Regions from separate parts of the Microlunatus phosphovorus NM-1 genome, predicted to be linked through region 1. Evidence: riboswitches for the same ligand, from Rfam matches in the RefSeq annotation. Region 1 holds a riboswitch; the other holds the start of a gene.

Region 1 (14,860 bases):
AACCGAAGGCACAGAATCGATCAGCCTGGCCCGGCATCCCGACTGAATGAGGACTGATCGGCTCATTTCCGGTGAAGCCGTCCGGCGTGCGTTCGACGGTCTGGACCGTGCCACCGGACAATCCGTTGGTCGAACCGATCGCAAGCTCCGTGGACCCGTCACCGTCGAAGTCCCCGGTCGCCACCGCGGCACCGAAGCCGACGTACTTCCCGCTCTCCCCCGGGATGCCCGGCGTATCGCGGGTCAACATCGCCGACCTCGTCAACTGCAACCCCGAGGGCCCGCCGTAGACCACCGCGACGCCACCGGCCGCATCCTTCCCATCGACGCGGAGTCCGGCGATGCCGGCCATCAGGTCATCGATGCCGTCACCATCCAGATCGCCGGCAGCGAGCTCGTCACCCAGTTCCTGATCTCGTGCGCTGCCAGGTGAGCCGGGGATCTGCGAGAGAGTGAAGCTCTGCGTGCCAGTGGTCTTCAGACCGGTGGGCGAGCCGAAGAAGACCTGCACCCAGCCGGTGCCGGCGTTCTCCCCTGGGCTGCCGACCGCGAGGTCGGCGCAGCCATCGCCGTTGACGTCGGCAAGCAGTGTCGAAGTGCCGAAGGCATCGCCGGTCTCGGCCTTCCCGGGCACCCCACGGGTGTCCTGAGTGAGGTAGTGGTCATTCCGAGCGCTGCCGGTGGCGTTGGTGACCAAACCGCTCCGCTGTCCGTAGAAGACATGGACAGAGCCACGATCCTTGGCATTGCCCGGCTCGCCGACCGCGATCTCGGCGAAGCCGTCGCCGTTCACGTCACCCGGCACTCCCGAACTGCATCGGGCCGCCGGACGCGGATCCGCCTGGTGGTCGGTCGCTGTGGCCGGAGCCAGACCGATGGCGGTGATCACTCCCGCCAAGGCGATCAGGCTGACCATCGTCCGGCGCGTCGTCATCTGTCGTTGGTGCATCGTGCTCCTTCCCGAGCCTCAATGTCTGTCCTGGACACGACAGCTGTCGAAACGAATACGCGACGCCAGGTCAGAAGGTTGCACAACTGGGAAGAATTACGTCAGTTTCCGACCTGGCTCAGCGACTCGCTCCGTTCGAGGGAATCGGCAGTGCCGTATAGCTCGGACTTTCCTCACTGGGTTCCGAGGTGGGCGACGGCTCTGGCGTCAGGGTCGGGGTCGGCGTCGGGGTGTCGGTCGGCTCCGGAGTGGGAGTCGGCGTGGGCGTCGGCGACACCGATCCCGGATCCGGGGTGCTTGGCTTTGTTGTCGCGTACGGCAGCGGCACCGACCGCGGCCGCTCTCGGGGAGCTGAGGTGGTGGGCAGCAGACTGGCCCGACCGCTCGGCTCCACCGTGCTTTCGACGTACTGCACACTCGGACTCCGGGTGGGCAGGCCGGCCGGGACCGGAGTCTGGCGCTGGACGGTCAAGGCGTACACGCCTGCCCCACCCGAGATCATCATGACCGCGGCGGTGACGACCGTCACCGTCCATCGCCAATGCCGTCGGCGCGCACCACGCTGTCGCACGAGGGCCGGATCCAAGGGGTCATGGACGGACGAGGAGGCGCTTTCTCCCAGGTCCTTGAGCCGTTCCTCCAGCCGATCCCACTCAGCCATCGGCTCTCTCCTGATCAACGGAGCCCTCATCGGAGACGGCGAGCAGACCCGCCAACGCCGCCCGCCCCCGAGAGAGCCGAGCTTTCACCGTGCCGACCGGCGCTCCGGTCTCGACCGCGATGTCTCGAATGGACACATCGCACAGATGGAACAGCACGATTGCCCGACGCTGATCCGCGGGCAACTGATCCAGTGCGCGCATCAACTCCACCCGCGATGCGTCAGGCTCCGGCACCGGTCGGGGCAGCTGGGAGCGATCCGGTGGGCGTAGCGCCCGCTGGGCGCGTCGCCACCGACTGACGGCGAGCCGGTATGCGACCGTGCGGACCCACGCTTCCGGGCACTGCTCTCTGTCCAGCACGCGGCGCCGATCCCAGGCCCGGACGAACGCCTCCTGTACGCAGTCCTGCGCCTCGGCGAAGTTGCCGCACATCGCGTAGATCTGCGCAACCAGCCGCCTGAACGACCTCGCGTAGAGCGCATCAAACTCATCGGCATCCATCTCTCGCACCCGCGCGTCGCCAGCGGCCACCGACACCCGACCGGGGACGGCCATCGGTCTAGACATGACAACTCGAGGGCCCGACGCGCATGACCCGCCCCCTTTCTGGATCCGACTAAGCCCTCATACGCCCCAGGTCAGCAACAGGTTGCATACCCCGACGAAGATCTTTCACACAGTGATCCTTTTTCCACACCGGGTGCCGGCGGGTGGCCCGTCGGAGCCTGGTCAGGCAGCGGCCGGGTCTGGCTGATGCAAGCCGAACACGTTGCCCTCGGTGTCGAGGTAGTAGCCCTGCCAAGCCATCCCCGGCAGCGGGCTCTTGGGATGAGCCACCTGGCCACCGGCCTCGAGGATCGCCGTATGCAGGCTGTCGTAATCCTCGCAGCCCAAGGTGAGCACCGCCCCGTTCACCGGAGCTCCCGCGCCCCCGCCGTCGCCTCTCCGCTCCATGATCGCTCCGTTGATCCCCGGCGTGCCTTCCTCGCCGGTCACCGCCCCGAAATAGGGCATCCCTGCATACTCACTCCAGTCCTCGAACGCCCAGCCGAAGACGTCCCGATAGAACGCCACGGCTCGAGACACGTCGTCGGCGTGGATCTCGAAGTGGATCGGTCGCGCTGCTGTCATGGGTCGGTCCTCCGCCTCTGGTGAGTCTGCTCGGGCCTGCGGCCCTGGATCTACTCGCTCAGTCTGCTCCAGGTCCGGGGCCCACGCCACGGTCTCGATCCACTGGATCCGGAGGCTGCGACCCGACCCAGGCCGTCAGTCGTCGGCGCGGTTGCTGAGGACCTCTCCGCTGGTGGCGTCGATCTGCACCGTACGTTGCTGCGATCCCGTCGATACATCCGCCTCCCAGACAATCCGGCGGTTCTCGGTGTCGAGATTGAGCTCGTTGATCTGCGCGTCGCTGATCTCACCCACGGTCACCTCGACGGCGCGGACGAAGTCGATGTCGACCGAGCTGAAGCTCTTGTTCTCCGCCTTGTCATCGGCATCGGGACGATCGTCGGCGGGACCGGACACCACCCGGGTTCCGGACGGATCGGTCCGGAGCTGCTGCTCGCCGCCGTCGGAAGTCACGACATGCACCTCCCACCCGTCTCGCTCGGACTCGATCGAGACGACGGTCCCGCCGTTGATCTCCTTCGCGGCGAGTCGTCCTGCGGCAACCATCGCGTCGTTGGACTCGGCGGCAGTGCTGGATCCGGTCGTGTCGGGGGACGAACTCGCACTCGGACTCGCCGGTGCGGAGGCCGGCGCCGACGACGTGTTCGCCGGTACCGGCGAACTGGTCGGCGACTCGTCCGGCGCCGAGCACCCCACAGTCACTGCCAGGGCGATCGTGGCCGCACCGATGGCCAAGGGGCGGACAAACGAATTGGTCGAAAACTGCATGAAGGGTTTCCCGTCGGGTGTGTGCTCAGCTGACTACGGTGCTGACTTCATCACCTGCAGATGAGTGCCTCGTTGGCCGCAGATGAGACCTTTGCCATCTCTCGCCTCTCCGCGTCAGCCACTCACGCGTGGGAACGTGAGGGTGAAGGTGCAGCCCCCGCCCGGGGTGTCGGAGTGATCGATCGTGCCGTGGTGGGCGCCCATCAAGCCTGCGGCGATCGAGAGTCCGAGTCCAGCGCCTCCCTGGCTCCGCGCTCGGCCGTAGTCGCTGCGATAGAAGCGCTCGAAGACCCGCGCCGCCGTCTCGGGCTCGAGTCCTCGGCCATGGTCGACGATCTCGGCCACCACCGCGTCCGACCGGACTCCGATCGTCACCTCGTACGGCGTGCCGGCCGGCGTATGCCGGAGCACATTGGCGACCACATTGCCGAGCACCTGCCGGATTCGGCTCTCATCCCCCAGCACGACCGGCGGCTCATCGAGCCAGCCGTCTCCCTCTCCCCTGGCCAGGGTCACTGTCCGTTGCGAGTCCCGGGCACGGGCATCCAGCACCGTGTCAGCCGCGACGGTGAGCAGATCGACAGGCCGATGATCGAGTCCTGGCGCGGTATCCAGCCGGGCCAGCAGCAGCAGGTCGTTGACCAGATCGCTCATCCGGATGGACTCCGACTCGATCCGGTCCATGATCACCGCGACCTCTTCGGGACTGCTGGCGACGCCCTGACGGTACATCTCGGCATGGCCGCGGATGCTGGCCAGCGGCGTACGCAACTCGTGACTCGCGTCGGCGATGAACCGCCGCAGCCGCGCCTCGGTGGCGATCTTGTCGTCGAAGCCCTGCTCGATCTGGGTGAGCATGGTGTTCAGCGAGCCGGTCAACCGGCCGATCTCGGTGTCGGCGGGCGGCTGCGCCACCCGCTGTGAGAGATCGCCGGCGGCAATCGCCCGGGCGGTGCGCTCGATGGCAGTCAGCGGTCGCAGCGCAAGCCGCACCATGAACCAGCTGCCCAGCCCGCCGAGCAGCACGATGACCGCGGAGACGACCAGCGTGATCAGCTGCAGTCGCCGCAGCGTGTCGAACGCATCGGCCAGCGAGATCGCGATCACCCCGTACCCGTCCTCCGTGGCCGCCACTCTGACCCGCCACGGCGCCCCGTGCTCGGTGTCGGGCACGGTGATCGGCTGCTGGCTGGAAGCCGCGGCCGCAAGGTCCTCGGTGGCTCTGGACAGATCGGGACGGCCTGGAGCCGTCGCTTGCCGGGGCAGCTCACAGAGCACCGCGCCGGTGGCATCAGTGACGGCGAAGGCATAGCTGGTCGGGAGCTGCTGTCTGCCTCCGTCGGCACGGTCGATCACCTGGCACAGCTGCTCGGATGTCAGGCCCAGCCGATCTGTGTCGGCACCAGGCAGCGGGCCTTCGAGCTGTGCGTCGATGCGCTGCTGCTGATAGTTGCTGATCAACATCACCGCGGCCACGTTCGCCAGGATCAGCCCGAGCGTGAGCAGCCCGACCACCCCGATCACCAGCCGCCCCCGCAGTGAGAGCCGTCGGAGTCGGCTCACCGGCCAACGGGCCGCCGACGGACGCTCGGTCTGGGTCATCGGCGATCCCGCGGTAGCCGCAGGCTGTAGCCGACCCCGCGGACGGTGTCGATCAGCGGCGGGTCGTAGACGTCGACCTTGCGTCGTAGATAGCGGATGTAGGAGTCCACCACGCTGGAGTCACCGTTGAAGTCGTAGTGCCAGACGTGCTCGAGGATCTGGGCTCGCGACATCACCCGGCCGGCGTTGCGCATCAAGAAGCTCAGCAGCGAGAACTCGGTCGGCGACAGGTGGATCGGCTGGTCCCCGCGCCACACCTCGTGACCGTCCTCGTCGAGCACGAGATCGGCGTACCGGAGCATCCCGGAGCTCTGCGTGATGCCGGCGATGCCGGTCGGACGCAGCCGACGCAGGATCACACCGACCCGAGTGATCACCTCCTCCAGGCTGAACGGCTTGGTGACGTAGTCGTCGCCGCCGATCGTCAGCCCATGGAGCTTGTCGTCCATCGAGTCACGGGCGGTCAGGAACAACACGCCGACCTCGCCACCGGCTCGGAGCATCGGCAGCAGGGCAAAGCCGTCGGCGTCGGGCAGCATCACGTCCAACACCACCAGGTCAGGCCGGAACTCCTCCGCCACCCGAAGCGCCTCGACCCCGGTCGTCGCCGAGGCGACCTCGAAGCCGACGTACCGTAGGCTCACGCCGAGCATCTCCACCAGATGAGGCTCGTCGTCCACCACGAGGATGCGAGAGTCCCTCAGTTCCGGCGCGATCTGCATGTCTGCCAGAGTGCGCGATCTTGGTGAGAATTCGATGACAATCGGACCGCTCTCATCGAACTGTCACCGTCCTCCCGTCGTTCTGGCATCTTGGCGGGTCATCCTCGGCCCCATGTGCTCGAGCCCTCACTCGCCGGCCGGACGGCACCGGTGAAGCGCCGGACGATCATCATCAATTCCGTGCTCGGCGTCGCCATCCTCGGCGTCGGCGCCGCCACTGCGTTCTCGGCGATCGGCGGCGCTCCCCAGCAGCCGACCGGCACGCTGGTGAGCGTCCAACGTGGCACGGTCAGCTCGACGGTGACCGCGACCGGCAACGTCGAGGCCGGCTCGACGGTGGCGGTCAACCCCAGTGGTTCGGGCGAGGTCACCAAGATCTACGTCAAGGTCGGCGCCAAGGTGGCGAAGGGCGACAAGCTCCTCAAGATCGACGACACCTCGGCCCGGCGGGACCTGAAGACCGCGAAGGCAAGTTTGGCCTCCGCCGAGGCCGGCATGACCACCACGACGCAAGGTCGTTCGACCCAGGACCAGGCGGTCGACGACGCCGGCGTGCGGAGCGCCCAGACCGCTCTGTCGAATGCCCGCAAGGCGCTGTCGCAGGCCAAGGCGACCTACGCGTTGGATCAGAAGCAACAACATGCTCTGGTCAACAAGGCCGACTCCGCGGTCGAGGACGCCAAAGACCAGCTGTCCGATGCGAAGTCGGAACTCGCCAAGGCACAACGAGAGCTGGCGAGCGAGACCGACCCCACCAAGACGACGGAGTTGCAGAACCAGGTCACCCAGGCACAGTCCGCGGTCACCACTGCAGAGAACGCTGTCACCACCGCGAAGAGCAGCCTCACCCAGGCCCAGCAGACCCGCGACAAGACACTGCTCTCCTCGAAACAGAACGTGCAGACCCAGGAGGGCCAGGTGTCCGCCGCCGGGGACAGCCTCGCCTCGCAAGAGGCACAACGGGCGTCCAACCAGCAGCCGGCGCGTGAGGGCGCGGTCGAGTCGGCTCAAGCACAGATCGACAACGCACGTGTGTCGGTGGAGCAGGCCGAACAAGCCGTCAAGGACACGACTGTTCGCGCGCCGGTCGACGGCACCGTCGCCGACATCTCGGCCGTGCTGGGTCAGTCGTCCTCCGGCGGCGGTTCGGCCAGCGGGGGCTCGTCGGGAGGCACCAGTGGCAACGGGACCTCAGGCAGCTCTGGCACGTCAAGCAGCAGTTCCTCGTCGAGTTCGGGTCTGGTCACCCTGGTGAACGAGAAGGTCAAGCAGATCACCGCCTCCGTCGCCGAGGCCGACATCGTCAAGGTCAAGGCGGGCCAGACGGCATCGGTGACCTTCCCGGCGTCGAGCAAGACCCTGTCCGGCAAGGTCACCTCGGTCGCCACCCAGAGCACCGTCTCGAACAACGTCGTGCAGTACGACGTGGCGATCTCCCTGCCGACGGCCAACTCCACGGTCCGGCTGGGTCAGACCGGCGACGTCACCATCACCACCGCCTCGCACGCCGACGTCTTGTATGTGCCGACCAGCGCGATCACCACGACCGGCAACCAAGCCACGGTCACCCGGCGAGCCGACGGCACCGACGCCACGGTGCAGATCGAGACCGGCCTGGTCGGTTCGGTCGGCACCGAGGTCACCCGCGGCTTGAACGAGGGCGACCAGCTCGTATTGCCCACCGGCACCGGTACGCAAGGCTTCACCTTCCCCGGTGGACCTGGCGGCTCCGCTGGATCCGACGGCGCGGGCGGTGGATCCGGTGGCGCGGGTGGCGGGACGAACACTGACAATGGTGAGTCGGGCACTGGCAGCGGCGGACCCCGATGAGCAACCCAGCCGCCCGGGTGCCGGTGATCGATCTCCGCGGCGTCACCAAGACCTACGGCGAGGGCGAGACAGCCGTACATGCCGTTGCCGGGATCGACCTCGTCGTCGAGCGCGGCGACTATGTCGCGATCATGGGCGCCTCCGGCTCGGGCAAGTCCACGCTGATGAACATCATCGGTTGCCTGGACGTCCCCTCCACCGGGGTCTATCGGCTGGACGGCATCGACGTACGGCGGCTCAACGATCGACAGCAGTCCAGGATCAGGAACCACAAGATCGGCTTCGTCTTCCAGAGCTTCAACCTGATCGCCCGCACCAGCGCACTGCGGAACGTCGAACTGCCCCTGGCGTACGGCCGGGTCGGCGCGAAGGAACGGCGCGAGCGGGCGAAAGCAGCCCTGGAACTCGTTGGGCTCGGCGAGCGCCTGGGCCACACCCCGGCCCAGCTCTCCGGCGGCCAGCAGCAACGCGTCGCCGTGGCCCGCGCCATCGCCACCGAGCCGGTGCTGCTGCTGGCCGACGAGCCGACCGGGGCCTTGGACAGTCACAGCACCGAGGATGTCCTCGCCCTGTTCGACGCGCTGTCGGCGGCCGGTCGAACCATCGTGGTGATCACGCATGAGGATGAGGTCGCCTCGCATGCCAAGCGGGTGCTGCGGATGCGCGACGGCCTGATCGAGTCCGATAGCCGGCGGGTCCCGGTGCACGCCTTGCCGCCTCGACACCCCGACGCCCGGGCCGCGGCGTGAACCTCGCCGAGAGCCTCCGCTTCGCCTGGCGGGGGGTGACCGCCAACAAGGCGCGGTCGTTGCTGACGATGCTCGGGGTGCTGATCGGCGTCGCGTCGGTGATCACCTTGGTCGCGGTCGGAAACGGCGCCAGCGCCAGCGTCACCAGCACGCTCAACAGTCTCGGCTCCAACACCCTCACCGTGACCGCCGGGAGCTCCGGAGCGGGTCTGTTCGGTGGCGGTGGACCGGGCGGTCCAGGTGGCCCGGGTGGGGCGGGTGCCAACGCGCAAACCGACTCCGAGGACACCGATCCCTTCGACGGCGGCACCGACATCCGCAAGGCCCAGCTCACTCTCGGCGATGCCGAGGCTCTCGCCGACCGATCTCAAGCTCCCGACGTGCTCGGCGTTGCGCCGGTCGTGAGCGTGTCCTCGGTGACGGCGACCTACCGGGGCAACTCACACGATGTCGGCACGATGACCGGCACCACACCTGCGTACCTGTTGATCAACAACGACACGGTCGCCGGCGGCCGCGCCTTCACCGACGACGACTATCTGGACCATGCCCGGGTCGCCCTCGTGGGTCCGACTGTGGCGCAGGAGCTCGTCGGCGGCGACGGCAATGGGATCCTCGACAAGACGATCAACCTGAACGGCAACGCCTTCACCGTGGTCGGCATCCTGACCGCCAAGGGCAGCAGCGGCATCCAGAATCAAGACGACGTGATCATCGCACCGGCCACTGCCGTACAGGACACACTGGCCGGCTATCAGAATCTCGGCTCCATCTCGGTCAAGGCCACCTCGGCCGACACCGTCGATGCCGCCCAGAGTCAGGTCGAACGGATTCTGGATGCCCGCCACGGCACCAACTCCACCGATCGCGACTTCTCGGTGACCAGCTCGGCGTCGTTCCTGTCCGCGGCCACCACGATCACCTCGACCCTCACCCTGCTGCTCGGCGCCATCGCCGGGATCTCCTTGCTGGTTGGCGGAATCGGGGTGATGAACATCATGCTGGTCACCGTCACCGAGCGGACCCGCGAGATCGGCATCCGCAAGGCCATCGGTGCCGGGAAGGCCGACATCATCGCGCAGTTCCTGCTGGAGGCGGTCATGTTGTCGATGATCGGCGGCCTGCTCGGTGTGCTGCTCGGCTCGCTCACCGGACTGGTCGAGGTCGGCACCTTCCAGCCGGTCGTCTCGCCCGGCTCGATCGTGCTGGCCTTCTCCTTCTCCTTGGCGGTCGGGCTGATCTTCGGCCTCTACCCCGCCAACCGGGCCGCCTCCCTCAAGCCCATCGACGCCCTCCGCTATGAGTAGCCGCCATGAGTAGCACGCGACGTGACGAAGAAGCGATGCCGACAAGGAGTCCCCAGGCCGCCGGCGCTTCGATGACTACCTGGGTCGAGCCGGCCGAAGACGATGAGGACTACTACGAGCCGCCCAAGAAGCGCAGTCGACTGACGACTGGACTCGTCGTCGCTCTGATCTTCCTGCTCGGCATGTTCACCGGTGTCACTGTCAGCCGGCTGCTGCCCTCCCAACAACGACCCCAGGTCATCTATCTGCTCAACAACGAGGGCTCGCCCCAGGCGAGCAGCGGGATGCCATCCGGCATGCCGACCGATTCCCCCTCCGATCTGCCACCCGGAGGACCCTCCGGCCGCTGATCTCCTTGACGAGAAGTAGCCTGCGGTGCTAAATCGCACGAATATTCGACCACAAGCTACTTTTCGAAGCCGGATAGGGGTGCCGATCGGCCGCTCGTCGAGCGTTCATCGACGAGTTGTGCCACCGCGATCGCAGGGATGTCCGCCCGGCCATACAGCACATCGTTCAACAGCGCACCCGCCACCCGGTCGTAGATGGAGATCCGAGCCAGCCGGACCGCTCCTGAGGCGGCGGCCGTGTCCTTCATCGCGTCGTACAGAGCGCGTTGCTTCCATCGCGGCGCGCCTCGGTCGCCGAAAACACCGTCGGGATCGGCCGGGCCGAACATCCGCTCGGCGGACGGACTGGTCCATCGCCTGCCACCCGTCCCAGCCCGCCGTTCCCCGGTGACCACATACTCGCGGTAGGCATCGGCCCAAGGAAGATCGGTGACCCACGGTGCGGTGAGCGTGATGCCGCGATAGCGGTGGAAGTGCAGGTCTTCGTCGAGTTCCAGCAGTAGGCCATCGTCGTACGCGACGTCCCAGTTGCCGGGCGCGAGTCTGGGAACGTCCTGGACGCCACCGAGGACTCGGTACAGATCGAGCACAGACGCGCTAACGCTCTCGGGCAAAGAGTCCAGACGCGGCGCGGGCGGAGCTGTCTCCAGTTCCGCGCGGCCCGCGGAACGAAGCAACTCGCGGAGCTTCGTCACCCGCCTTCCGGTCTTCACCACGTACGAAGTTTCGCAGTCCGCCTGTTTCGTGAAGGCACGGTTCCGTGGAGGCATGGGCCGCGGTGCGGCTGATGGACAGCGCCGGCCGCTGGATCCTGTGTCGGTAGGCTGACGACCGCGTCTGGTTCTGCCCCGGTGCCTTGTGCGCCGTCGGCAGAGGCAAGAGGGAACCCGGTGAGAATCCGGGACTGCCCCGCAGCGGTATTCGGGAACGACAGTCGTCACCAAGCACTGGGTCCACGGGATCTGGGAAGCGACGGCCAGTAGGTGAGCCAGCCGGCTCGTGCCCGTGAGTCCGAAGACCTGCCTGACGTCCGGTTCGGCAACCGCCGAGTCGGTTCGGCACTGACCGCTCGGGCCGGTCATGGTAGGCGCCGTTGTCCCCGGGCACGCAGCGCGTCCCGAGCGGGGATCGGCCCACCGTGCTGGTCGGAGTGGTCTGCGAGAACTCGCGAAGGAGAGTTCCGTGACCACCACCCACCCCTCACCACTCCTGTCCAGATCCGCGGGGCGCACCGTCCTGGCGACGGCGTACGGCTATCCCCGGCAGGGCCGGGATCGCGAACTGAAGCGCGGCCAGGAACGCTACTGGCGCGGCGACACCTCCATTGATGAGCTGCTCACCATCGCCACACAGGTACGCGCCCAACGACTCGAGACCCTGACCTCCGCCGGGCTCGACGAACTCCCGGTCGGCGACTTCTCCCTCTACGACCACGTCCTCGACACCGCCTGGCTGGTCGGTGCGATCCCGCCCCGATTCGACCGCGCGGTCCCCGATGCCGACCCAGCCAGCACCCACACGGCCGAAGGTGGCTGGCAGCGCTACTTCGCCATGGCGCGTGGCACCGGTGACGAGCCGCCGCTGGAGATGACGAAGTGGTTCGACACCAACTACCACTACCTGGTCCCGGAGCTCTCCGGCAGCGCGACCTTCCGTCTCGATCCATCCAAGCTGCTGGCCGAGGTCGCCGAGGCGCAGAGGTACGGTCGACCGGTCCGCCCGGTGATCGTCGGCCCGGTCACCTTCTTGAGCCTGGCCAAGTCCGTCGACGGGGACGACTTCGACCCGCTGGCCCTCCTCGACCGGCTACTGCCCGTGTATGCCGAACTGCTCACCCAGCTGGCCGACGCGGGCATCGCGTGGGTCCAGCTCGACGAGCCGATCGCCGTGACGGATCTGTCGCCCGCACAGCTGCAGTACCTGGCGCGTGCGTACGCCACCCTGACTGCGGTCGAGCGTCGACCGAAGATCCTGGTCGGCAGCTATTTCGGCCATCTTGGCGAGGCTGCTGCGACCCTCGTCGACGCCGGCATCGACGGTCTCGGTGTGGAGCTGACCAGGGACACCGCGTCCGCGACGGTGGCCGAGCTCGCGGTCCTGCCGCGCTTGCGTGAGCTGCGGGTGATCGCCGGTCTGGTGGATGGCCGCAATGTGTGGCGTACCGATCTGGCCGCCGCACTGGCGACCGGCGGCACCCTGCTGGGACTGGCCGATCAGGTCGATGTCGCACCGTCCTGCTCCCTGTTGCATGTGCCGCACGACGCGAGCCGCGAGAACGACCTCGACCCCGAGGTCGCCGCCTGGCTCGCGTTCGCCGACCAGAAGCTCGCCGAGGTGGTCACGCTGGCCCGCGGCCTGTCGTCTGGCACCGAGGCGATCGCGGCCGAACTCGAGGCAAATCAAGCAGTCCTCGCCCAGCGCGCGGCCTCCTCGATCACCCGCAACCGGGCCGTCCGCGATCGGGCGGCCGCCGTGTCCGCGGACGACCTCCGTCGCCGCTCGGCCTATCCGGAGCGGGCCCGCCGCCAGCATGAGCGGCTGGCGCTGCCCGCTCTGCCGACGACCACGATCGGGTCGTTCCCGCAGACCGCCGAGATCCGCCGGGCACGTGCCGCGTACCGGGCCGGAAACCTCGCGTCCGAGGACTACCAGGCGGCGATGCGAACCGAGATCGACCGGGTCATCGCGCTGCAGACCGAGATCGGCGTCGACCTTCTGGTGCATGGCGAGGCCGAGCGCAACGACATGGTGCAGTACTTCGCCGAGCAACTCGACGGCATCGTGACCACCGAGTACGGCTGGGTGCAGTCCTATGGCAGCAGGTGCGTCCGGCCACCGATCATCGCCGGCGACATCACCCGGCCGGCCCCGATGACCGTGGAGTGGACCAGCTATGCGCAGTCCCGCACGACCCGGCCGATGAAGGGCATGCTCACCGGCCCGGTGACGATGCTGGCTTGGTCGTTCGTTCGCGACGATCTGCCCGTCGCCGAGACCGCCCGACAGATGGCACTCGCGCTGCGGGACGAGGTGAACGACCTCGAAGCCGCCGGCGTGGCTGCGATCCAGGTCGACGAGCCGGCTCTCCGGGAGACGCTGCCACTGCGGACCGGTGACCGCCCCGACTATCTGCGTTGGGCGGTGGACGCGTTCCGGCTCAGCACGGCTGGGGTGACCGACGAGACCCAGATCCACACGCACATGTGCTACGCGGAGTTCGGCGACATCCTGCAAGCAATCATCGAGCTCGACGCTGACGTGATCAGCCTGGAGGCCGCCCGGTCCCGGATGGAGGTGGTCGGCGAACTCGCCGAAGCCGGCTATCCGCGGGAGGTCGGGCCCGGTGTCTGGGACATCCATGCCCCGCGAGTGCCGAGCACCGAGGAGATCCTCGGCTCGGTCCGGCTGGCCTGTGCGCAGTTGCCGGCACAGCGGATCTGGATCAACCCGGACTGCGGTTTGAAGACCCGCGGCTATGCCGAGGTCGAGCCGGCGCTGCGGCACCTGGTCGCAGCCGCCCAGCAGTTGCGGACAGAGATGGTCGGCTGATCGTTGACCTGCTGGCCGGCTGAGCAGCCACCTCGCGATGGTCAGCCGGCCGGTACGGTCAAGTCCTCAGGGTCTGCTGCGATTCTGAGCGTGACACTCGCCACGGAAACCACGAGCCTCGAACAGGAACCGATGTCCACGATCTTGATCACCGGCGCTTCTGCGGGGCTTGGACGAGAGACCGCGGTCAGACTCACCTCGGCTGGGCACCGAATCCTGTTGGTCGTCCGCGATCCGGTAAAAGGGCAGCGGGTCGTCGCCGACCTCCGAGCCCGCCAGCTTGATACCGGCTCGGAGGCGATCACCTGCGATCTCGCCGACCTCGGATCGGTCCGGTCCCTGGCCGGCCAGCTCATCGCTCGCAAAGAGCCGATCGACACGGTGATCTGCAACGCGGGCGTACAGATAGTCAACGGGCCGGCACGGTCCGCCGATGGCTACGAGCTGACCTTCGCCGTCAACCATCTTGCCCACTTTCTGCTGGTCACCGAGCTCCTCGACCACCTCCGCCGTCCGTCGCGGGTGATCATGATCGGCAGCGGCGTACATCTGGGCCCCAGCAGATCGTTCGGCTTCCCGGCACCGGAGTGGGCTGAGCCACGACAACTCGCGCTCGCTGATCAGCTCACTGACCAATCGGGAGTTCCGACCTCTGGCAGAGTCGGCCGAGTTCGCTATGCCAACTCCAAGCTCGCCAACATCATGTTCGCGTACGAACTCGCCCGCCGAACTGTCGATGGCGAGGTCACCGTCAATGCCTTCGATCCGGGATTGATGCCGCAGACCGGTCTCGCCCGTCAGTATCCGGCGCCGATTCGTCAGCTCTATCGCTACCTCACGTCGCTGCTGACCCTTCTTCCCGGCGCCCATCGGGTCAGTAAGTCAGCCGCTGATCTGGCTTGGCTCGCCACGGCTCCCGAGCTGACTGGGGTGAGCGGCAAGTATTTCGTCGAGCGCCGCGCCAGACCCAGTTCGGCACTGTCGTACGACGGGGGCCTGGCGCTGCAGTTGTGGGAGCAATCCACGGCCCTCACCAGGCCGTACTAGCACTTGGTCGGGATTGACCTCCTGCGCCTGGCCTGACCGGCGCCGCCGGAAGCCCGGCCTGCTCAGAGCCGCGGAAGCCTGGTCTGGTCGATCAGCTCGCACTCCCGGGGCGCTGCCCGTCCGATCGACCGGCCCAGGTCGTTCGCGTCTTGCTGATGTGTTGATGCATGAACTGCTCCACGGCCTCGGCGTCG
Region 2 (14,860 bases), 1.0 Mb from region 1:
GACGCCGCTATCGCCGGCAGGACGAGATCGGTACGCCGTTCTGCGTCACGGTCGACTTCGACACGTTGGACGACAATGCGGTGACGATCCGCGAGCGCGACACGATGTCGCAGGAGCGGGTCAGCCTGGACAAAGTCACGGAGTATCTGGCGACTCGGCTGCTGGGCTGCTGATCTTGGTCCCGGTGTCGTCGATTGGTGGTGGTCGGGTTCGCGAGGACCCACCGGGAGAGGAGCGCTGGCTACCATCCGCCCTCGCAAGCTCGGGCTCCCGCCAGACCCGCCACGCCAGCGCTCCTCTCCCGGAAAGTCCTCGCTTGGCGGTCAACGTTGGGTTGAGTGACCAAGATCAGCAGCCGGGTGTGGATGTCGCCAGATCCTCGGTGACCTTGTCGGCCGCACCCGATCCTGCGGCGTCGCGCTCGGCGGTCTTGGGGGGCCTGAATGGTGGTGCGGCTCGTTCGGATGTGACGGTGGTGGGCGGGTGGACTGATGGTGGTGTGGCGCTTTCGGAGCGTGCGGCAGGCGGATTCGGGTTGCGGCTGGGTTCGTTGGCGGTCGATACGCCGGTGATTCTGGCGCCGATGGCGGGGGTGACGAATGCGGCGTACCGGCAGTTGTGCCGGGAGCAGGCGGAGGCCGGGGCGGTGCCTGCGGGTGGTCAGGCCGGGCTGTTCGTCTGCGAGATGATCACCAGCCGGGGGATTGTCGAGGGGGACCGCAAGTCGCTGGGCATGCTGCAGTTCGATCCCGGGGAGAAGGTCCGTTCGGTCCAGCTGTACGGCGTCGACCCGGCGATCATGGGCCGGGCGACCGAGATCTTGATCACCGAGCATGAGGTCGACCATGTCGACCTCAACTTCGGTTGCCCGGTGCCGAAGGTGACCCGCAAGGGCGGGGGAGGGGCCCTGCCCTACAAGCGGCGTTGGCTGGAGTCGATCCTGACCTCGGTGGTTGCGGCGGCCAGCCCGCATGGCGTCCCGGTGACGATGAAGACCCGGATCGGCATCGACGATGATCACCAGACCTATCTCGACGCCGGCCGGATCGCCGAGCAGGCGGGTTGCGCGGCGATCGCGCTGCATGGTCGGACGGTGCAGCAGGCCTATGCGGGTGAGGCCGATTGGGCGGCGATCGCCGCGCTGAAGCAGAGCGTGTCGATCCCGGTGCTGGGCAATGGCGACATCTGGGAGGCTGCGGACGCGCTGGAGATGGTGCGGCAGACCGGAGCCGACGGAGTGGTGATCGGGCGCGGCTGCCTGGGGCGGCCATGGCTGTTCCGTGACCTCGTCGATGCCTTTGCCGGCTTCGCCTCCAAGACGTTGCCGACCTTGGGCGAGGTGGCCTCCATGATCAGACGGCACGCTGAGCTGCTGGTGGGCTACAGCGACGAACACCATGGGCTGCGCGAGATGCGCAAGCACATGGCCTGGTATCTCAAGGGTTTCCCGGTCGGTGGTGAAGTCCGTCGCGCGCTGGGGCTGGTGGCGGGCTTCGACGAGCTCGATGACACCTTGGCTCTGCTGGACCCGGCGGCGGCATTTCCGGTCGGCGAGCTGGGACTGCCGCGCGGTCGGCAAGGCTCTCCACGGGCCAAGGTCGCGCTGCCCGAGCACTGGCTGGACGATCCGCTGGCGGTCGATCTGGAGCTGGCTGATGCCGAGATCGGGGTGTCCGGTGGCTGAGCAGCGCCCCGGCGAACGAGATATCTCCGAGCGTGCCCAGCAGTGGGCGGCCACGATGCAGGGACACGCGGGTACGCACCTGGTCCGTGCCCATGCCACCTCCCATGCGCTGACCGGTCCCGGTCCGGTGCTCCCCCGCGAGCGGCGAGAGGAGTGGGAGGACCTGCTCCTTCGTCCGGAGGCGACGCGTGGCCGCGGCGCCGGCACCCGGGCACGCCCGGAGTCTCCCGATCCGGAACGCACCTGTTTCGAGCGAGACCGGGACCGGATCGTCCACTCGACTGCTTTCCGGCGGCTTGCCGGCAAGACTCAGGTGGTCGTCTACCCACGCGACCACCAGCGGACTCGGCTCACCCACGCCATCGAAGTAGCCCAGGTCGCGACCTCGATCGCCCGGGGGATCGGCGCTAACGTCGCTCTCGTCGACGCGATCGCGCTCGGTCACGATTGTGGTCACGGTCCCGGTGGACATGCGAGCGAGGAGGCGTTCGACGCGTTCATCCCGGAGGGGTATGACCATGGGCCGTGGGGAGCCGATGTCGTGCTCGCCCCGTTGAACCTGTGCCTGGAGACGCTCGACGGGATCCGCAACCACTCCTGGTCCCGGCCCGCGCCGAGCACCATCGAAGGGGAGATCGTCAGCTGGGCCGACCGGATCGCCTACTGCGCGCACGATCTCGAGGACGCCGTCCATGCCGGGATCGTGGCCGAGGCCGACATCCCGGCCGAGGTCGCGGAGATCTGTGGTCGCACCCGTCGGGACCAGTTGCGGACCTTCATCAGGGCCGCCATCCACGCGGTCGACCGCTATGGCGAGGTCGGCATGGAACCTGCCGAGGCCTCGGCGCTCGCCGTCTTGCGGGCGTTCAACTACGAGCGGATCTATGTCCGTCCAGCCTCCCTGGCGCAGTCGCGGGCGGTGGTCGAGGTGCTCCGGGCCTTGGTGGAGTTCTATGTCGAGCAGCCCGACCGGATGCCGTCGCCGGCCGCGTTCGACGTTCCGGCCGACGACCGGGTGCGGGCCGCGGTCGCCTACGTGGCCGGGATGACCGATCGCTACGCCTTCGACCGGGCCATCGCCGAGCTTGGCTGGGACCCCGATCGGCTGCCACCAGCGAGTTGAGTTGCCCGGATGGGCGGACGTAAGAGTTATGGATGATGCCATCCCCGACATCGGGGATGACATCATCCATAGGTCGCGAATGGCCCGGGAATTGGAGGCGGCCGGCGACTTGGCCGTGGAGTCGAGGGCGTCGAGCGGAGGGTGGTGAACCGATGAGCCACGTGGCAGTTGGCGCCACGACCTTGTCGATCTACACGCTCAACGATCTCGGGCTCTATGACCGACAGGGCGACTACACCGGGGCAGTCCACGTGGCCGCCTGCGGCACACCCATCACCCTCGACCTCGAAGCCATCAGCCGGATCTGAAGAGGGCTCCAGGTCTCAGTGGCCCAGAAGCGTGATCTGCCTCGCGAGTTCAACGAGGGTTCGCGCTCGGCGGACCAAAGCCTCCGCTTTCACGAGGGTGATCAGCGTCGTTCCGTACTCGACTTCTGCCTTGGATGACAGCAACTCGCGTAAGGCACGTTCGGCGGCACTCGCGTCGTTGCGACGTCCGAGCGCCTGCCTGAGTTCCTTTGCGGCGGTGGCGTGGTTCTGCCCCTTGCTTGTCATCCCAGTCAGTGCCGTGACGGTCGCGTCCTTGGCGCTGATTCCAGCGTGGATGGCGTCTCCGGCGGCTGGAGTCGGGCGTTCCATGGTGAGGTTGTCCTCGGCGGAGGCGAGGTAGTCCTCGGCTTTGGTCAGGAAATTCCTCGCATACGCCCGGTGCTCTCCCGTCATGAGGCACTCCGCAGGTCGGCACGTGGGACTTCGCCGAGGAGGGCAATCCCATCACGGAGGATCTCGGCTACCACCGGCTCACGACGGGTGGGCTGCGCGAGGAACTGCTCCATGCTCAGGTGGATGATGTCGCACTCGTTGCCGAGTCGCGACCTCACGGCATCCTCTAGTCGGATTCTCCCGTCCCAGGTTGGTGGAGCGATGACGGCCAGGTCGACGTCGCTTGCGGGCTGCGCCTCGCCACGAGCTACAGAGCCGAAGAGGATCACCGCCTGGATATCGTCCTCGCAGGCATCGCGCACGACATCGGCGAGGTTGTCGATCGGGCTCAGCAACCTGCGCAGCGCGACTATCGCGACATGGTCTTCGTTGATCGAATGCACGCCCGCTCGACCAACCACGGCGGTGCTGGTCAAACCCAGTTGGGCGCTCTCCTTGAGGGCCTGCTGAACGGTCCACAAGCTATATCGGTCCGCGAGCAGGCCATGGATCTGCCGTCCGGTCATCGGGGTGCCGGTGCGCATCAAAGCGGCAAGGACGGCCCCTCGGGCTCCTGGCACGACTCCGCCGAAAGGTTCGCTGAAGTACATATGACTAGTGTGCCAGTCATGTGACTGGCTGGCCAATCAATATCAGAAGAGTGTCGTGCGGATCTCAAGAAACTACATCTGGGTAGTTACAAACGGGCAATCACCAGATATGGTGGTCGACGTAGCTGGTTCGGCCGCTCAGCCAGAGTGGTCGTCGTAAGAGGGAATCCGGTGTGAGACCGGAACTGCCCCGCAGCGGTGAGCGAGAACGACCGCCGTCATCAGCACTGGGAGTGATCCCGGGAAGCGACGGTCAGTAGGCCCCGCGTGCTCGTCCGATCGGGCGCGTACGCGCAGCTCGCAAGTCCGAAGACCTGCCCGCTATCGCTCGTGGACCGACTCCACGGGCGTGCGTCCGTGGCCTCGTGGGAGGGCCAGCGACGACCTCGGCCGCCGACCCCTCAGGGTCAGGCCCGGTTCGCCGTACCTCTCGCTTGATCGCGGGCAACTCACTGCGTCTGGAACGAGGGGATCTCATGACCACATCCACTGCCGCCACCATCCGGGTCCGCAAGCGTGACGGCTCCCTGGAGCCGTACGACGGCTATGAGATCGCGGAGTCGATCTCAGCGGCCGCCCGCGGGTTGGAGGAGGCGATCGAGCGGACCACCCAGATCTGCTCGGAGCTGGAGATCGTGCTGTTCGACCAGATCACCACCGAGCAGCTGGACGAGGCGGTCATCCAGGTCGCGCTGCAGAACGTGAAGGACGACCCGGCGTACGACACGATCGCCGCCCGGCTGCTGGTGAAAACCCTCTACAAGCAGGTGTTCGGCCAGACCCACGACCTGTTCGGCGAGGCGGTCGAGGAGACGATCGCGCTGCTGCATCGGGACTACTTCGGCGGCTACATCGAGCAGGCCGTGAACCGCGGCATGCTCGACTCCCGACTGGCCGAGCTGTTCGATCTGGACCGACTTGCCGCGGCCCTGGATCCCACCCGCGACGACCTGTTGCGCTACATCGGCGTGCAGACCATGCGGACCCGCTACATGCTGACCGACCAGGCGACCAGCACCGGCAAGAAGCGCTCGCTCGAGGTGCCGCAGTTCTTCTGGATGCGGGTCTCCATGGGTCTGGCGCTCAACGAGGACGATCCCACCGAAGCTGCGCTCGGCTTCTACGACAAGATGTCGCGGCTGGACTACCTCGCGGCGGGCTCGACCCTGGTCAACGCCGGCACCTCGTACGCCCAGCTCTCCAACTGCTTCGTGATGCAGATGGAGGACGAGATCGAGCACATCGCGAAGTCGGTTCGCGATGTCATGTGGCTCACCAAAGGCACCGGTGGCATCGGGCTGTCGGTCACCAAGCTGCGCAGCGAGGGCTCGCCGATCCGGTCCAACAACACGACCTCGACCGGACCGATCCCGTTCATGCACACCATCGACTCGACGCTGCGGGCGGTCTCCCGGGGCGGCAAGAAGTTCGGCGCACTGTGCTTCTACCTGGAGAACTGGCACCTCGACTTCGCCCAGTTCCTCGACCTGCGGCAGAACTCCGGTGACCCCTACCGGCGTACCCGGACCGCCAACACCGCGGTGTGGATCTCCGACGAGTTCATGAAGCGGGTCCGTGACGATGCCGACTGGTATCTCTTCGATCCGCTGGAGACCCCCGACCTGGTCGAGCTCTACGGCTCCGCGTTCTCCACTCGCTACGCCGAGTACGTCGCGATGGCCGAGGCCGGCACCATCCACCGTTTCAAGAAGATGAGGGCGCGCGAGCAGTTCCAGTCGATCCTGATCTCGCTGCAGACCACCTCGCACCCGTGGCTGATCTGGAAGGACACGATCAACACCCGGGCCCTGAACAACAACACCGGGACGATTCACCTGTCCAACCTGTGCACCGAGGTCTGCCTGCCACAGGATCGGGAGAACGTCGCCGTCTGCAACCTGGCCTCCATCAACCTCTCCCGGCATCTGGTCGAGGTCGACGGCTTGCTTCAGCTCGACTGGGACCGGCTCCGTGCCTCGGCCCGCTCCGCGGTACGTCAGCTCGACAACCTGATCGACATCACCATCTCCTCGGTGCCGGAGTCGGAGCACTCCAATGACCAGAACCGTGCAGTCGGCCTGGGCGTGATGGGCTTCACCGACATCGTCGAGCGGCTCGGTCTCAGCTACGAGAGCGAGGCCGCCTACGACCTGATCGACGAGCTGATGGAGTTCGTCAGCTTCCACGCCATCGACGCCAGCGCCGACCTGGCCAGGGAGCGCGGCAGCTATCCGAACTTTGCCGGTTCCCGCTGGTCGAAGGGCATGGTGCCGATCGACACTCTCGAGGTGCTGGCCGCCGATCGTGGCACACCGTTGACCGTGGACAAGACCGCCCGGATGAACTGGGAGGCGCTGCGTAGCAAGGTGGCAGGTGGCATGCGCAACGCCACCCTGCTGGCGATCGCTCCGACCGCCTCGATTGGTCTCGTTGCCGGCACCACGCCCGGCATCGACCCCCAGTTCAGCCAGATCTTCAGCCGCTCCACCTCGGCCGGCAAGTTCCTCGAGGTGAACCGCAATCTGGTCGCCGATCTGAAGGCACGCGGGCTGTGGGAGCAGGTCCGCGAGGATCTGCTGCGTCACCAGGGCGATCTGTCTGAGATAGACGGGATCCCAGAGGAACTGGCGGCGATCTACCGGACCTCCTTCCAACTGTCCCCGTACGCGTTCCTGCACGTCGCGGCGCGGGCGCAGAAGTGGATCGACCAGGCGATCAGCCGCAACATCTACCTGGCCGACCGGGACATCTCGACCATGGTCGACCTCTACCAGGCGGCTTGGGACCTCGGGGTGAAGACCACCTATTACCTGCACATGAAGCCGCGGCACCAGGCTGAGCAGGCCACGGTCAAGGTGAACAAGGCAGCGGAGCTGCGGCCGACCTCCGGCAGCGGTGGACCGGGTCGTCGCGGCTTCGGCGCCGCCCGCCGGCCGGCGCCTGCGCCGGCCATCACACCTGCGCCGGCCATCACGCCCGCGCCCGCAGTCACGCCTGCGCCCGCAGTCCCGACGGTGACCGCCGCGCCGGTCATTCCGGCGCTCGATCTCGTCGACACCTGCCCTACCGACCCCCAAGAGCGCCTGCAATGTGACTCGTGCCAGTGAGTCGTGACGAACCTGCGGCTCAGCGGGCGGATGTCGGCGTGTCGCAGCGTTTTGGCCTTTTGACCCCCACGAATGTCACCGAACTTCGAAGAGGAATCTGATCATGACCAGCACCACCAACCCCAACCCTCGCATCCTCGGCACCGGCATCCAGGAAGGCCTGCTGCTCAAGCCGGTCACCTATCCCTGGGCCTACGACCTCTACAACCAGGCCGTGGCCAACACCTGGTTCCCGCACGAGGTCCAGCTGGGCGAGGATCTGTCCGACTTCGCCCGGATGAGCCCGGACGAGCGGCACGCCCTCACCCACCTGATGAGCTATTTCAACCCGAATGAGTTGTTGGTCAACAAGGCTCTCGCCTTCGGGGTCTACCCGTACGTCAATGCTGCGGAATGCCACCTCTATCTCGCCAAGCAGATGTGGGAGGAGGCCAACCACTGCATGGCATTCGAGTATGTGTTGGAGACCTTCCCGATTGACCGGGCGGCGGCCTACGAATCGCATGTCACGGTGCCCTCGATGGCGGCGAAGGAGGAGTTCGAGGTCCGCTACATCAAGCGGATGACCGAGCAGACCCTCGACATCTCCACCGTGGCAGGCAAGCAGGACTTCGTCCGGAATCTCGTTGCCTACAACGTGATTCTGGAGGGGATCTGGTTCTACTCCGGCTTCATGGTGGCGCTGTCGTTCCGGCAGCGGAATCTGCTGCGCAACTTCGGCTCGCTGATCGACTGGATCGTGCGGGACGAGAGTCTGCACCTCAAGTTCGGCATCAACCTCATCTTGACCGTGCTGGAGGAGAATCCCGACATCGCGACGGAGGAGTTCGCAGCGGAGATCCAGGACATGATCATCGACGCGGTCGCGATGGAGGAGGCGTACAACCGGGATCTGTTGCCGAACGGGATTCTCGGGCTGAACGCGGACTACATCAACACCTACGTCAAATACCTGGCCGACCGGCGATTCGAGGAGCTCGGCTTCGAGCCGGTGTACGGCGTCGCCAACCCGGCCAAGTGGATGGCGGCGGCCAACGACACCCTCGAGCTGGTCAACTTCTTCGAGTCCATCAACACCTCCTACGAGGTGAACGCCCGCGCCTGAGGGAAGGTACTGGCGGTATCTCGGATGCCTGGCGAGGAGGCGCACTTCTATACTCCTCGCGTGTCCATCGGCGCGACGACGTGGTACGTGGCGACGAGCCCCCCGAAGAAGCGGCGCGTCACGATCAACGATGTCGCGCGCAAAGCCGGGGTGAACAAGGGCACCGTGTCCAGGGCGTTGCGAGGCATGGACGGTGTGGGGGCCGAGACCCGTGCCAGGATCCTGGCCGCCGCCGAGGAACTGGAGTATTCGGCATCGGAGCTGGGCATGGCCCTGGCGACCGGTTCGACCCGCACGGTCGGGATCGTCCTGCCGAGCTTGCGATCCTGGTACTTCAGCGAGGTCGCCTCGGGCGCGAGCGATGTGCTCAGCAATGCCGGCTTCCGGATCGAGCTGATCAATCTCGACATCGACTCCGATTTTCTGCAGATCGACTCCGAGCAGTTCGCGCGACTCTTCCGTCAGCTGGGGGCTGGGCGCTCCCGCGATGCCTTGTTGTTCGCCGGCACCACGAGCATCCCTGAGGACGGTGGCAGGGCCCTGGTTCCCGTGGCCGCGCACGGAGGGCCGCTGGCGACGGCCCCCGGGGTGTTCGTCGATCACTGGGAGGGCGGGCGACTGGTTGCCGCGCACTTGACCGGACTCGGGCACAGTGCCCTGGCCATGGTGGACGGGCGGATGCTGGGCAAGGTCGACGCCAGCATCTGGGAACAGCGGTCGGCGGGGTTCCTGGCTGGCGTCGCGGACTCGGGTCTCGATCCGGACACGGTCCGTCAGTTGCGGCCCGGCGACTGCCGCTCTGCCGACGGCGAGCAGATCGGGAAGGATCTGCTGGCGTCACCGGACTCGCTGCCGAGCGCAGTGTTCTGCCACTCCGACGAACTGGCCTTCGGATTGATCGCGTCCCTGCGCCGCGGTGGCGTGCACTGTCCCCAGGACATCTCCGTAGCCGGTTTCGATGATCATCCGATGGCACACCTGTGGGACCTGACCACCGTCGATCAGCACGCTTACGCCCAGGGGGTCCGGGCGGCGCAGGCGCTGCTCGGGATGCTGGGGCTCAGCAGCCCGGATACCGAGGCTCAGCTGCCGGCAACCGAGCGGCTGAGCGTGGAGCTGATCATCCGTGATTCAACGAGCCCCGTACCTCGATCCTTATAACGTTTCGGCAGAACCCTTGCCGGACTCGGGTCCCGCGTGGTCTGCTGCCCAATGATCACAATAGGCCGACTGTCGCGAGTGGTTCGTTGACAACCGGTTGCGAGGTGGGCAGGATCATCCGCATACAGGGGTCCTCTGGCTGTCGGGTAGCCGCAAAGAGGCCACATACAAGGAGGAATGCATGACAGAGGTCAAGGACGCGCTCGGCCGGGCAGTATCGCGGCGGAGCTTCCTCGGTACGACCGCGCTGGCGGGCCTTGGTGTCGCCGGTGCTGGCACACTGCTGGCTGGCTGTGGCTCCGGCTCCGGCTCGGGTTCGGGCGGTGGCGGCGAGGGCGGCAAGGAGGGTGGCGGCCCGATCACCTGGGCCAACTGGGCCAACCCCGGCGAGGCCGTCCGCTTCAAGGAGTTCTCCGCCGACTACACCAAGCAGTACGGGGTGCAGGTCACCTGGCAGCAGGTGGTCGGTGACTATCAGCCGAAGCTGATGACTCAGTTGGCCGGTGGCGCCGCGCCGGACGCCTTCTATGTGCAGGACACGATGATGTCGACGCTGATCGGCAGCGGCAAGGCGGTCGCGCTGGACGAGTTCCTCGGCAGCGCGGACTCACCGGTCAAGGTGGATTCCTTCCATCCAGGTCTGCTGCCGTGGTGCAAGGGCGAGGACGGCAAGCTCTACGGGTTGCCGGTGGACTGCAACCCGATCGTCGTTTGGTACAACAAGAAGATGCTGCAGGAGGCGGGGGTCACCACCGATCCGGGCGCCGCCATCGCGGCGGGCACCTGGAACCAGGCGGCGTTCGACGACATGCTGACCAAGATCAAGGCCACCGGCAAGCGCGGCATCGTGGTCGAGGCCGGCTGGGGTGACTTCGCCAGCATGATCACCACCTTCGGCGGCACCGCGTTCGATCCCGACACCGGCAAGTGCGTCTGGGACACCGATCCCAAGGCGCAGGAGGTCCTGGCCTGGCTGTTCGATCACTTCAAGGAGAACACCATCACCTACGGCGGCTCGCTGCCGAAGGGCCAGGGTGCCGAGCAGCTCTTCTACGCCGGTCAGATGGCCATGGTGACCAAGGGCCGTTGGATCCTGCCGAACTTGAAGAAGCTGAAGAACCTCGACTACGACATGGCCCCATATCCGTCGGAGGACGGCAAGACGGTCATGCCGGTCCAGGTGGCGGTCGCGGCCATGTCAGTGCAGACCGGCGCCAAGGACGTGGACGCCTCGTTGAAGTTCCTCGGTCGTTTCGTCAATGCCGATGGCCAGAAGTTCCGACTTGCCGGTGGCGGCAACGCGGTGCCGTCGGTCACCGGTCTGGAGGACATCGTCTTGGAGGACAACATCCCGCCGAACGGCAAGTATTTCAACGAGGTGGCCGCCGTGGGCTACACGATTCCCTTGGCGATCGCCACCAACGCCAAAGTGGCGACCAACTTGCAGCCCACGATCGACGCCATCATCAAGGGCGGTGCGGATTCGAAGGAGTTTGCCAAGAAGACCGCCGCCTTCATCAACGCGGGTAGCTGAGTATGAGTTCGGCAACTGATACGCGTGTGGCCACCACTGGTTCTGGTGGTGGCTCGCACGCGGAGGCGGCGAAGAAACGCCGGCTGCGTGAAGGTGCGTTGGCGTACGGGTTCTTGGCGCCGCAGTTGATCGGTCTGCTGGTGTTCATGATCGGTCCGCTGATCTTCGCCGTGGTGTTGGCGTTCCTCAACTGGGATGGTTTCGGCAACAAGTCGTTTGCTGGGTTGTCGAACTTCGCCTGGGTGTTCACCGATCCGCAGATGCAGACGTCGATGAAGAATACGTTGTGGTTCACGATCCTGCAGGTGCCGGGTCTGTTGGTGTCGGGGTTCTTCGCCGCGGTGTTGTTGCAGACCACGATGCGGATGAAGAACGTCTATCGGACATTCTTCTTCGCCCCGCAGGTCACCTCCACGGTCGCCGTCTCGGCCATCTGGCTGCTACTGCTCAACCCGGAGCTCTCGCCGATCAACTCCTTCCTGGCCAACTTCGGCATCACCCCGCCGGACTGGCTGCAGGATCCGCGGACGATGATCCCGACGATCGCGTTCGTCTCCATCTGGCAGGCCTTGGGCTACCAGTTGGTGATGTTCATGGCCGGGCTGGAGAACGTGCCGCGGGCGTTGTATGAGGCGGCCGACATCGATGGGGCGTCGCCGTGGCAGAAGCTGCGGAAGATCACCATCCCGTTGTTGTCGCCGACGATCTTGTTCTTGTCGATCACCAGCATCATCGGATCGTTCCAGGTGTTCGACTACATCTACTTCTTCTACGACACGACCGCCCCGGCGGCGGCCCGCACCATCGTGTACGAGATCGTGCAGATCGCGTTCCGTGAGCTCAACTTCGGGCGTAGCGCGGCGCTGGCGATGGTGCTGTTCCTTATCCTGCTCGCGGTCACCGGTCTGCAGATGATCGCCCAGAAGAGGTGGGTGTACTACACAGAATGAGCATTCAACAACAGACCGACCTCAAGATGAAGGCTGCGGAGAAGCTCGCCAATGAGCGTGAGGCGCTGAAGAAGAACCGCAAGCCGGTTCGAGTGAGTCGCATCATCCTGCACCTGATCCTGATCATCGGCTCGCTCGGGATGGGTATCCCCTTCCTGTGGATGATCTTCTCCTCGTTCAAGCCGCTGGATGAGATCTTCATGCAGCCGCCGAAGCTGTTGCCGATGTCGCCGACGATGACGAACTACGACACCGCGTTCGCTGCGGGTGGGTTCTTCTCCTCGTTCTTCAACAGCTTCTACATCGCCACCTTGGTGACGGTGATCTCGCTGGTCACCTGCGCCATGGCCGCCTACGCGTTCGCCCGGATGAAGTTCCCCGGCAACAATGCGTTGTTCGCGGTGTTCCTGGCGATGTTGATGGTGCCGTTCCAGCTGACCGTGATCCCGCTGTACATCATCTTGGGACAGCTGGGCTGGATCGACACCCACCTCGCGCTGATCGTGCCACCGGCATTGTTCAACGCGTTCGGGGTGTTCATGCTCCGCCAGTACGTGCGGGGCATCCCGTTGGAGTTGGAAGAGGCCGCCGCGATCGACGGGGCCGGCCGGGTCAAGATCTTCGTGACGATGATCCTGCCGTTGCTGCGGACCCCGATGGTTGCCCTGGGCATCTTCATCTTCCTGGGCCGCTGGAACGACTTCTTTGCACCGTTGATCTTCATCAACAGCGACAACCTGTTCACTCTGCCGCTGTGGGTGAACACGTTCAAGGGTGCCTACTCCGCCGACTGGGGCGGCCTGATGGCTGCCACCTCACTCGCGGCGGTGCCGTTCCTGATCATCTTCGTCATCGCCCAGAAGCAGATCGTGGAGGGCATCGCGCTGTCGGGGTCGAAGACCTAGCGGTCAAACCTCCACGACAGAGCATCATTCTCACGACTGAGCGCTCGGCGGCCAGCTGGTCACCGAGCGCTCAGTCGCTTCTTCAGCCCATTCGCCTATTCAGAAGGTCGGCTTCGACAGAAAGGGTGGTCAGCGACCCATGCCCGTGAATGCCTATGTCCTGCAGCGTTGCGAGGGAATGTCGGTCTTGGTGGATCTCCGCCATGGACGGCTCCCGTCGATCCTGCATTGGGGAGCCGATCTCGGCGACCTGACCAGTGCCGATGCCGCCGCGGTGGCGCGGGCAAGCGCGTACCCGGGAGCACCCAACATCATCGACGACTCGGTGCGGCTGGCCGTGCTCCCGGAGCATTGGACGGGCTGGCTCGGTCGGCCGGGACTGGTCGGTTCCCGGAGTGGTCGGGACTGGTCGCCGAAGTTCACCACGACGTCGCTGCGGATCGACGGTGCACCGATCGACACCGTGATCGTCGACACCGCGACCGATACCGACGGCTCGCTGATCAGCCTGCATGGTCCGAGTGAATTCGAGGTCGAGGCCCTCGACGAGGCAGCCGGTCTGACCCTCGCGATCACTCTTGGCGTCACCGCGGGTGGTCTGCTGCGGGTGCGGGCCAGGGTCACCAACGGCGGCAGCGCGCCGTACGAGGTGCAGAGTCTGACCCCAGCCCTGCCGGTGCCGCCGGTCGCCCGCGAGCTGTTGGACATGTGCGGACGGTGGGGCAAGGAGCGGGTCGCCCAGCGCAGCCCGCTGCAGGTCGGCATTCATCTGCGGGAGAATCGCAAGGGCCGCACCGGCGCCGATGCGGCGACCGTGCTCCATGCCGGCACCCCTGGCTTCTCCTTCCAGCGTGGCGAGATCTGGGCGGTGCACACCGGCTGGAGCGGGAACCACGTGCACTACGCCGAGCGGCTGTCGACCGGTGAGCAGGTGTTGGGTGGTGGTGAGTTGCTGCTCCCCGGTGAGGTGGTGCTGCAGCCTGGGGAGTCGTACGGCTCACCGTGGTTGTACGGGTCCTACGGAGCGGGACTGGACGAGGTGGCGCGCCGGTTCCATCGGTTCCTGCGGGCCCGGCCCGGCCATCCTGGTGCCGGCCGACCGGTGACGATCAATGTCTGGGAGGCCGTCTACTTCGACCACGACCTGGAACGGCTGAGCGACCTCGCCGAGCGGGCGGCTGCGCTGGGTGTCGAACGCTACGTACTGGACGACGGCTGGTTCGGCTCGCGCCGCGATGACCATTCCGGACTTGGGGACTGGACCGTCTCGCCCGACGTCTGGCCGGAAGGTCTGCATCCGATCGTGGACAAGGTCAAGGCGCTGGGCATGGAGTTCGGGCTCTGGTTCGAGCCCGAGATGATCAACATCGACTCCGACGCAGCACGTGCCCATCCGGAGTGGGTGATGGCGACCGGAGATCGGCTGCCGGTCGAGTCGCGCTTCCAGCAGGTCATCAATCTGGGAATCCCGGAGTGCTACGCCTACATCCGGGACGCGATCTTCGCGATCTTGAACGAGTACGACATCGACTACATCAAGTGGGATCACAACCGCGACCTGGTCGACGCAGGCACGCAGCCGTCCGGTCAGCCGGGCGTGCATGAGCAGACGCTGGCGTTCTACCGGCTGCTCGACGAGATCAAGACCGCTTTCCCCGGGCTGGAGATCGAGTCGTGCTCCTCCGGCGGTGCGCGGGTCGACCTGGGTGTGCTGGAGCGTACCGAACGCGTCTGGGTGTCGGACTGCATCGACCCGCTCGAGCGGCAGGAGATGCATCGCTGGACCACCCAGCTGATTCCGCCGGAGCTGATGGGCGCCCACATCGCCTCCGGTGAGTCGCACACCACCGGGCGGGTGCATGACCTGGACTTCCGGGCCGCGACCGCGGTGTTCGGCCACCTCGGCATCGAGTGGGATCTGTCCGAGGCATCTGCGATGGAGTTGGCCGAGCTGCAGGCATGGATCGCGTTCTACAAGG

What was found. Region 1 has a riboswitch for cobalamin ahead of metE (5-methyltetrahydropteroyltriglutamate--homocysteine S-methyltransferase). Riboswitches for the same ligand answer to the same signal wherever they lie in the genome.
Region 2: it holds a riboswitch for cobalamin, as region 1 does, so the genes downstream of both, MLP_RS16255 (ribonucleoside-diphosphate reductase subunit alpha) here and metE (5-methyltetrahydropteroyltriglutamate--homocysteine S-methyltransferase) in region 1, are expected to answer to the same signal.

What each region holds. Positions count from the first base shown of each region.
Region 1 is NC_015635.1:2,619,150-2,634,009, reverse strand. It holds gene MLP_RS11920 (FG-GAP repeat protein) at 1-934, opposite strand, end outside; gene MLP_RS11915 (hypothetical protein) at 1,068-1,610, opposite strand; gene MLP_RS11910 (RNA polymerase sigma factor) at 1,603-2,178, opposite strand; gene MLP_RS11905 (VOC family protein) at 2,341-2,742, opposite strand; gene MLP_RS11900 (PepSY domain-containing protein) at 2,878-3,288, opposite strand; gene MLP_RS11895 (hypothetical protein) at 3,296-3,574, shown strand; gene MLP_RS11890 (sensor histidine kinase) at 3,625-5,112, opposite strand; gene MLP_RS11885 (response regulator transcription factor) at 5,109-5,834, opposite strand; gene MLP_RS26310 (HlyD family efflux transporter periplasmic adaptor subunit) at 5,949-7,664, shown strand; gene MLP_RS11875 (ABC transporter ATP-binding protein) at 7,661-8,413, shown strand; gene MLP_RS11870 (ABC transporter permease) at 8,410-9,720, shown strand; gene MLP_RS11865 (hypothetical protein) at 9,726-10,070, shown strand; gene MLP_RS11860 (DUF7255 family protein) at 10,127-10,786, opposite strand; cobalamin riboswitch at 10,894-11,111, shown strand; gene metE (5-methyltetrahydropteroyltriglutamate--homocysteine S-methyltransferase) at 11,253-13,619, shown strand; gene MLP_RS11850 (SDR family NAD(P)-dependent oxidoreductase) at 13,752-14,666, shown strand; gene MLP_RS11845 (GntR family transcriptional regulator) at 14,758-14,860, opposite strand, start outside.
Region 2 is NC_015635.1:3,614,682-3,629,541, reverse strand. It holds gene MLP_RS16280 (glycine--tRNA ligase) at 1-173, shown strand, start outside; gene dusB (tRNA dihydrouridine synthase DusB) at 500-1,684, shown strand; gene MLP_RS16270 (HD domain-containing protein) at 1,740-2,807, shown strand; gene MLP_RS28065 (hypothetical protein) at 2,960-3,115, shown strand; gene MLP_RS16265 (hypothetical protein) at 3,131-3,529, opposite strand; gene MLP_RS16260 (nucleotidyltransferase family protein) at 3,526-4,119, opposite strand; cobalamin riboswitch at 4,229-4,455, shown strand; gene MLP_RS16255 (ribonucleoside-diphosphate reductase subunit alpha) at 4,596-7,226, shown strand; gene MLP_RS16250 (ribonucleotide-diphosphate reductase subunit beta) at 7,330-8,331, shown strand; gene MLP_RS16245 (LacI family DNA-binding transcriptional regulator) at 8,392-9,492, shown strand; gene MLP_RS16240 (ABC transporter substrate-binding protein) at 9,674-11,026, shown strand; gene MLP_RS16235 (carbohydrate ABC transporter permease) at 11,053-11,976, shown strand; gene MLP_RS16230 (carbohydrate ABC transporter permease) at 11,973-12,881, shown strand; gene MLP_RS16225 (alpha-galactosidase) at 13,021-14,860, shown strand, end outside.